DNA from 2 places in the Cohaesibacter intestini genome. Region 1 is predicted to be linked to the other one. Evidence: predicted binding sites of a transcription regulator. Region 1 holds the regulator's gene; the other holds the start of a gene.

Region 1 (4,423 bases):
ATGACCACAGGTCAATCGAGTTCAGAACAAGCGAGCCCCGAACAGGATAGTGAAAGCATTGACCATGCAGGATACCAACCCGAATATTCAGAACGCCTCCGCGCGTGCGAAGCCGATCAAGATGTCCGGCGAGAAAGTCACCGTCCATTATGGTGAGAAGCAGGCTCTGTTCGATGTCGATCTGAAGATCGAAGAAAATCAGGTCACCGCACTGATCGGCCCGTCCGGCTGTGGCAAGTCGACTTTCTTGCGTTGCCTGAACCGGATGAATGACACGATCGACATTTGTCGCGTCGGCGGCGCCATCAAGCTTGGCGACAGTGACATTTACGACCCAAAGGTGGATGTGGTCGAGCTGCGTGCCCGCGTTGGCATGGTGTTCCAGAAGCCCAACCCATTCCCCAAGAGCATCTTCGAGAATGTGGCCTATGGCCCGCGCATTCACGGTCTTTGCCGCAACAAGGCAGAGATGGAAGAGGTTGTCGTCTCTTCCTTGCAGAAGGCCGGTCTGTTTGAAGAAATCAAGGACCGCCTTGATGAGCCAGGCACCGGCCTGTCCGGTGGGCAGCAACAGCGCCTGTGCATTGCGCGCGCCATCGCGGTCAGCCCGGAAGTCATCCTGATGGATGAGCCCTGCTCGGCCCTTGACCCGATCGCCACGGCAAAGGTTGAGGAGCTGATTGACGAATTGCGCGAGAATTACACCATCGTCATCGTGACCCACTCCATGCAGCAGGCTGCCCGTGTGTCTCAGCGCACCGCTTTCTTCCATCTTGGCAATCTCGTCGAGGAAGGCCAAACCGATATGATCTTTACCAACCCGAAAGATCAGCGGACGCAGGACTATATCACCGGCCGCTTCGGCTAAGCTTTTTGACTTCGCGGCAGGCTGGAATCAGCACATTCTGGCCGCCAAATGAGCGACTATCAGGGGAATACCAAGAATGTCTGATCATATTGTCTCGTCCTATGATGACGACCTGCGCGAGCTGACCGGCCGCATTGCCGAAATGGGTGGCCATGCAGAGCGCATGGTGGAAGAAGCTGTTAGTTCTCTGGTCCGCATGGACATGAGTGCGGCCCATGCAACGGTCGCAAAGGATGCGCTCATCAACAAGCTGGATCAGGAAATCGAAGAGAAAGCCGTTCTCACCATCGCCCGTCGCCAACCAATGGCGAAGGACTTGCGTGAGATTGTGGCAGCCCTGCGCATTTCCATCGATCTGGAGCGCGTTGCCGATCTGGGCAAGAATATTGCCCGCAACGCCTTGGCTCTGGAAGGCCGCAGCCATCCAAAGCAGTTGATGCACGGCATCGAGCATATGGCCGAGATCACTCTTGACCAGCTGCGCCGGACGCTGGATGCCTATACCGCCCACGACGAGAATGTGGCATTGGCCGTGGTCCAGAAGGACCGTGAAGTGGATGCCCTGTACAATTCGTTGTTCCGTGAGTTCCTCACTTACATGATGGAAGATCCACGCAACATCACCGTTTGCACCAACCTGCTGTTTGCTGCCAAACATCTCGAACGCGTCGGAGATCATGCAACCAACATCGCTGAAACGATCTATTATGTGAAAACCGGGCATACGATGGACGATCGTCCCCTGTGATGCTCAAGGAGCCGTCTGGTCTCCTGACATCGTCCATCAAAAACGGGCATGACGTCGTCTTGGATGTCGTGCCAACTTGAAGGTATGATCCGATTTTTTGCCCCTGCTGGCACGGATCTTCGGAATGTGGAACATTTGGCTATGAGCCCCAAAGTAATGATCGTGGAGGATGAAGAAGCCCTTAGCCTTCTTCTGCGTTACAATCTGGAAGCCGAAGGCTATCAGGTAGAGGTTATTGCCCGCGGTGATGAAGCGGAGAGCAGGTTGCAGGAAACCCTTCCAGACCTGCTGCTTCTGGATTGGATGCTGCCGGGACTGTCTGGCATCGAATTGTGCAGGCGCTTGCGTGCGAAACCGAAAACCCTCAAGCTCCCCGTCATCATGCTGACGGCGCGGGGCGAGGAATCCGAGCGCATTCGCGGACTTTCCACTGGTGCTGATGATTATGTGGTCAAGCCCTTCTCCGTACCGGAGCTGATGGCCCGTGTGCGGGCAATCCTGCGCCGGGCCAGCCCGGATCTGGTCGCAACCATCCTTAAGGCCGGAGATTTGGAGCTAAACCGGGAGACCCATCGCGTCAAACGCGCCAATCGCGAGGTCAATCTGGGCCCGACCGAATATCGTCTGCTGGAATTTCTGATGCAGAATCCGGGTCGTGTCTATTCCCGCGAACAGCTGCTCGATGGGGTCTGGGGCCATGATGTCTATGTCGACGAGCGGACCGTAGATGTCCATGTGGGGCGCCTGCGCAAAACCATCAATCGGGGCCGGGTGAAAGATCCCATCCGCACCGTGCGTGGCTCAGGCTACAGCTTCGATGACCAATTTGCGGTTGAGTGATCCGGTTATATTGATCGACAAAAAACCGGCCCTTGTTGTAGAGCCGGTTTTTTTGTTTGTTCTGTTTGTATCACAGCCTAGCGGCTGGCGACCTGATCCGTGTTGCGCTTCTTGAACAGACCGAAGAGGCCGCGCCGTTTCGGTTTTTTCACCTCGGCCACGGAGCGCTTGGGCTTGGTGATTTTTCTCACCACGCGCTGTTTCTTGACCTTGGCCGGCGTCTTCTTGGCATATTTCGGCAAGGAGGGTTTGGTCAACACAATGAAATCCGTGCCTTGTGGCGTGGTTTCGCGGCTGAAGCCACGATCGGATATGGTGAGCGATGCACCATTGCCAATCAGGTGATTAACCTGCGCGCGGACATGATCAGGAATGATGACACGATCGAGAATGTCTGTGGACGCCACGATCCCATCATCGGCGCCCGGATCAGTCACCCCATAGCGGTCTTGCAGCCTGGCTGTCAGCATGTCACCAAGAGCCAGCGCCCGCCAATCAAGCTTACCTTCTTCTTCACGCGAAAGCGACGCGGTGAAGAGGTGGGCGCCGAGCGCTTGCTCGGGATTGCGGATCTGGATCGGAGCATCGAACAGGGGCTTGAAATTGTGACGCACAAAGAGGTGGCCAGTCGGCACTGCGCCCTTGCCTGCTGCCTGATACAATTGCGCCAGCAGGGTCTGATCGATCTTGCTGGAGATTGAAGACTGGCGGCTTTCGATGCTGTCTTTCTTGGAAGCGACAAAAGCGTTGACAGCACTCAGTGTCATTTTGCCCACAAGGCCATCGGGCGCGCCCGCATCAAAGCCCAGTTTGTTCAGCAAGGTCTGGACTTCATGGACCAGATTGCCTTTGGCCTGACGGGTGATGAAAATACGCAAGGGCTTGTCGCTCTGGCGGATTTCAGCAAACCGGTTGAGGCGCTTGGCCATTTGATGGGCCAACGGATCAAGCGGTGGCTTGTCGGACAGGAGGGCAACCTTGCCAAAGGTCTTGGTGGCCTGGCGTTCGGCTGCCTGCACAGACGACAGTTTGTCGAAAGAGGTCATTTCCTCTGGCTGGAACAGCACCGGATGGGCAATCAGTTCCGGTGCAGCATCACGATTGGCTATCACCACATGGGCGCCACGCTCGGTGAGGCTGAAAAGCTTTTTGGCAAAGCCGTTGGGCAACCGGATGCAGCCATGGGACGCCGGATAGCTCGGCACAGAATTGGATTCATGCAAGGCAATGCCAGACCATGTCAGGCGCTGCATGTAAGGCATTGGTGCGCTGTTATAGAGGTTGGAGAAATGGCGGCGACGCTTTTCCAGAATGGAATAGATGCCGGTCGGGGTGGTGTGGCCGCGCTTGCCGGTCGAAACACGCGAGGTCGCAATTTCCTCACCGCCCTTGAAGACCCGCAGACGCTGATCCTTGCGCGAGACAATGATCTGCACAGGCGCGTCCAACGTAGGATCCAGATGTTTTTCAGCCTTGCTGGAAACAGGCAGTTGCGAGACAGGCGTGCCAGCCGCAGCTCCGACAGCGGTGCTGGACAGAAGCACGGTAACAGTGAGCATCAGCTTGCTCGGCGCTTTCCCTTGGTGAACCAATTCTTTTCCCTCATTCGATCGGAAACCACCCCATCCTTGGTCAAACGTTCCATACGTCAGGCCCGGATTTTCCGGCTGGCTTCAATTCAACATTCGGGCCGAAGGATGATCCTGAGAACCACCCACGCCGGCAGCAATACACATTCGAGAATATCGTATCAGTATATCTGTCTATATTGGTCAGACAAGAATATTTTCCTCAGGAGAGGCGTTTTCACCCAGCGCGGTGCCAACCGGAAAAAGCGCTCTATTCTGCCATTTCCCCATCCCCATCGGAGTCTGTCTCACGCAAAGTTGATCGCCTTACCCAAACGTCAAAAAGGTGACAACCCTGCAAAGAGAAGCAAAACTTAACTTTTCTTAACGTTTTGCGCA
Region 2 (4,423 bases), on a different contig from region 1:
TTCATTGACTTCGGTGAAGCCTTTGTAATCGCCGCCCTGGATGGCAGAGAAGCAATCCGGGTTGGATTCCGGCAGAGCCATCATGAAGGCTTTGAATTTGGCTTTGGTGTCGTCGCTGAGGGTCGAGCGCACAACGATCGGACCATTCGGGATCAGTGGGGACTGCCACAGCTGAACCAGATCACCCATGTCGAGGATGCCTTTATCGACCATTTTCTTCAGGTTGCCAGAGGTGTAACCATCTTCGAATTTGCCAACGCCGGAAGACCAGGTGGTGCCAGCATCGAAGTTGCCCTTGACCACTTCGAGAACAAGGTTTTCATGACCACCGCCAAAGCCGGTGTCACCGAAATATTCCTTGATCTGACCACCAATAGCAGCAGGCAGGGTGACAGATGGGACAAGGAAACCGGAGGTGGAATCCGGATCGGCGAAACCGAGTTTTTTGCCCTTCATGTCTTCCAGCTTGGACATGCCGGAATCCTTGCGAGCAACCATGACGGAATAGTAGCCGGTCGACCCATCGGTCTGAACGGTGGTCAGGATTGGCTCAACGGCCTTTGGATCTTTCAAATACACTTTGGCATAGCCGGAAGCGCCGAGCTCTGCATAATCAAGGGTGCCGCCGAGCAGGCCCTGAATCACGCCGTCATAGTCGGCAGCAGGGAAAAGGGAAACTTTTTCAACGCCGATGGCAGCAGGCAGGGCATCAACGAGGCACTGGAAGTTGCGCAGACGGTCCGCTTCGTTTTCGCCACCCAGAATGCCGATGCGGAATTCTTTTTCAGCAGCATAAGAAGGAGCAGCGGCACCGGCTGCCAGAGCAGCCACGGAAACGGCGGCAAGAATTGCTTTTTTAAACATGTTCGTGTCTCCTGGTTTCAACCGGCTTTGCCGGTGTCATCCCTGTTGTTAAATCGAAGATTTTTGGTTCGTTCACTGTTGGCCTATTCACGCTGGCGAAGCGATCTCGGCTGCAGCCATTGACGCGACCGGGGCGACGGCTGGCTCGAAAGATTCCTTGATGGAGGTCGACGTGATGGCTTCGGAGATTTCGGCATCTTCCAAAGAGCCGTAAATCATCTTCACCGCATCATTGGTCAGCTCAGAGGATGGGCCATCGAACACCACACGGCCCTGATACATGCCGATGATCCGCTGACAGTAGGCACGCGCCGTATCAAGGGTATGCAGATTGGTCACCACCGTGATGCCGTCCCGCTCATTGATATCCTTGAGGCTGTCCATCACGATCTGCGCATTGAGCGGATCAAGGGATGCAATCGGCTCGTCTGCCAAGATGACCTTGGGACTCTGCATCAAGGCGCGCGCAATGGCGACACGCTGCTGCTGACCACCGGACAAGGTCCCTGCCCGCTGCAAGGCGGTTTGCTCAATGCCCAGTCGCTCAAGTGCGATCAGGGCTTCGGCCCGCTCTTGCCTTGTAAAGATGTTAAACAGATTAAGCAGCGTGTTGCGATGATTGAGACGGCCCAACAGGACATTGGTCAACACGTCGAGCCGTGGCACCAGATTGAACTGCTGGAAGATCATGGCGCAATCGCGCTGCCAATCGCGCAACTCACGCCCCTTGATCGACGAGACCTTTTTGTCATCACAGGAGATCGCGCCTTCGGACGGGTCAATGAGGCGGTTGATCATCCGCAACAGGGTCGACTTGCCCGCCCCAGAGCGTCCAATGATCCCAACCATCTGGCCTTGTGGAATGGTCACTGTGACGGAGTCAACGGCTGTATTGGTGCCGAAGCGGCGTGTCACATTGGTCAATTCCAGCATCTGGTTTTCTCCCGCAAGCGCCAAGCAATGCGCTTTGAATTGTTCGTTTCGATCTGGCGAACATCTACGAATTCTTTGTGAAAGGCGCATGTAAAGCATGTTTCAGTTGTGTGACAGGCGATGCTTTCCTGCGGATAAACCATCAAAACAAATAGCCGTTTGATCAGGAATAATGCCGTTGCAATCAGCGCTCGTAACGCGCCAAAAACGCATCAATTTGAAGATTGCGAAAATCTTCCAGCGCAGCGCGCAAATCCTCGTGGGGCCAGTCCCACCAAGCCAATGCAATCAAACGTTTGGCAATCTCTAGGGGGAAGCGTTCGCGGATGAGGCGGGCAGGTACGCCACCGACGATGGCATAATCAGGCACGTCTTTTGAGACCACCGCCCCTGCCCCGATCACCGCCCCATGACCAACGCGCACACCGGGCAGGATGGTTGCCCCATGACCGATCCAGACATCGTGGCCGATCCGGACCTTGTTATCGCGACGCCAGGCGAAAAAGTCCTGATCCATGTCTGCATCAGCAAAATAGTCTGACGCGCGATAGGTAAAATGATGCTGGGTGGCACGCCATGTGGGGTGATTGGTGGCATTGATGCGCACCGCATTGGCGATATTGGCAAACTTGCCAATCTCTGCATGCCATATGTCGCAATCCAGCATCACATAGGAATAGTCGCCCATGGTCGTCTCGGCGATGCGGCTACGGTCGGCGACCTCCGTGTAACGACCAAGCAGGCTGTCGCTGACTTTGGCTGTCTCATGGATCAAAGGGTCAACACCAAGGCGGGTTTTATTGGTCAGGTGGTCCGGCATGATCGTTCCTTATGCGCTTGTGGCTCCGACCAGATTGTCTCTGGCTTGCTCTGTCTGCAGTTGGGCATTGGTGGCAAAGCTCGAGACATCAATGATCTGGTCCGCGATGGCGTCACGAACATCGGCATCGTGAAAGATGCCGAGCAGAGCGACATTCTTGGCTTTCTTTTCTTCGATCAGATCAATGACAATCGCGCGGTTGGCGGCATCAAGCGAGGCCGTTGGCTCATCAAGCAGCAGGATCGGGTGATCGGTGAGAAACCCACGGGCAATGTTGACCCTTTGCTGTTCGCCACCGGAGAAAGTGGCAGGCGGAAGTTGCCAGAGCTTTTCAGGCAGATTGAGCCGTGCAAGCATCGCGCAGGCCCGCTCGCGGGCTTCCGCCACATCCGCGCCTTGGGCAACCAGCGGCTCGGCTGCGACATCCATGGCCGAGACACGGGGCATGGCGCGCAAAAACTGGCTGACATAGCCGATGGTTTCGCGGCGTACCGAGAGGATGGTGCGGGGATCGGCGGTGGCAAGATCCACCATCTTGTCACGATGGCAGGTGAGGATCTGGCCCTGATTGACCGCATAATTGCCGTAAATCATTTTCAGGATCGAGCTTTTGCCAACCCCGGACGGGCCACCGAGCACGGCGCATTGGCCTGCATGGAGCACCAGATTGACCCGCGAGACCACGGGAATGGTGATGGAGCCACGCAAATGCATGACGAAGCTTTTGGCAACGTTGGTGACGATCAACGGCGTTGCCTTCATCTCAATGTTGGGAGACGTCATCAATCGATCCTTTCTAGACCTGAAGGATGGAAGATATGAGAAGCTGGGTGTATGGCGCTTGCGGATCATCCAGCACCCGGTCTGTGAGGCCAGTTTCGATGACCCGACCGCCTTTCATCACCACCATGCGGTGGGACAGCAGACGGGCGACGGCCAGATCGTGGGTGACGACAATCGCCGCCAGTCCCAATTCGGCCACGAGCCCACGCATCAGATCGAGCAGACGAGCCTGCACTGACACATCCAAGCCGCCGGTCGGCTCATCCATGAAGATGAGACGCGGACCGGTGACCAGATTGCGAGCAATCTGCAAGCGCTGGCGCATGCCACCGGAAAAGGCGCGTGGTTCGTCATCGATGCGGTCGGCAGAGATTTCCACCTGTTCGAGCCAGTCGGTCGCGGTCTGCCGGATATCACCATAATGGCGCTGACCAATGGCCATCAGTCGCTCGCCGACATTGGCACCAGCGGAGACAGTCATGCGCAAGCCGTCAGCAGGGTTTTGATGAACAAAGCCCCAATCGGTGCGCATCAAAAAGCGCTTTTCCGCTTCACCCAGCCGGAAGACCTCGCGCATGGTTCCGTCACGCATGCGGTAATTGACCATGCCGGAGGTTGGCGTCAGGCGGGTGGAGATGCAATTGAGCAGGGTCGTTTTGCCAGAGCCGGACTCGCCGACAATGGCCAGCACTTCACCGGGCCAGAGATCAAAGCTGATCTCTTCACAGCCAACGCGTCGGCCATAATATTTGCTGACCGAGCGGACCTGCAGCAAAGGCTCTTCGTTGAGGTCCGTCGGGCGCTGGGTAACCAGCGAGGATTTGGCCTCAAACTCTTTGCCATGGAATTGGGAGGAATTTGGCTGGCTCATGCTGGCACCTCTTGATCATGATTGGCATCTGGTGCCATCGGGCCGCGGAAACCCTGAGCACGGCGGTCTTCGCAATAATCACTGTCAGAGCAGACAAACATCCGCTCGCCCTTGTCATCGAGAATGACCTCATCGAGATAGACGCCTGTGCC

The links. Region 1 encodes PhoB, which activates phosphate uptake and scavenging genes when phosphate is short. Its sites were predicted from a motif close to TGTCATNNANCTGTCAT; they were not measured.
Region 2: the regulator PhoB is predicted to act here: its motif matches at 1,897-1,913, upstream of phnC (phosphonate ABC transporter ATP-binding protein).

Annotation. Positions count from the first base shown of each region.
Region 1 covers NZ_QODK01000001.1:24,507-28,929, forward strand. Annotated here, with positions in the region: gene pstB (phosphate ABC transporter ATP-binding protein PstB) at 65-868, shown strand; gene phoU (phosphate signaling complex protein PhoU) at 945-1,616, shown strand; gene phoB (phosphate regulon transcriptional regulator PhoB) at 1,758-2,456, shown strand; gene DSD30_RS00145 (L,D-transpeptidase family protein) at 2,534-4,015, opposite strand.
Region 2 covers NZ_QODK01000003.1:706,626-711,048, reverse strand. Annotated here, with positions in the region: gene phnD (phosphonate ABC transporter substrate-binding protein) at 1-864, opposite strand, end outside; gene phnC (phosphonate ABC transporter ATP-binding protein) at 952-1,797, opposite strand; gene DSD30_RS13870 (DapH/DapD/GlmU-related protein) at 1,982-2,617, opposite strand; gene phnL (phosphonate C-P lyase system protein PhnL) at 2,627-3,400, opposite strand; gene phnK (phosphonate C-P lyase system protein PhnK) at 3,414-4,271, opposite strand; gene DSD30_RS13855 (alpha-D-ribose 1-methylphosphonate 5-phosphate C-P-lyase PhnJ) at 4,268-4,423, opposite strand, start outside.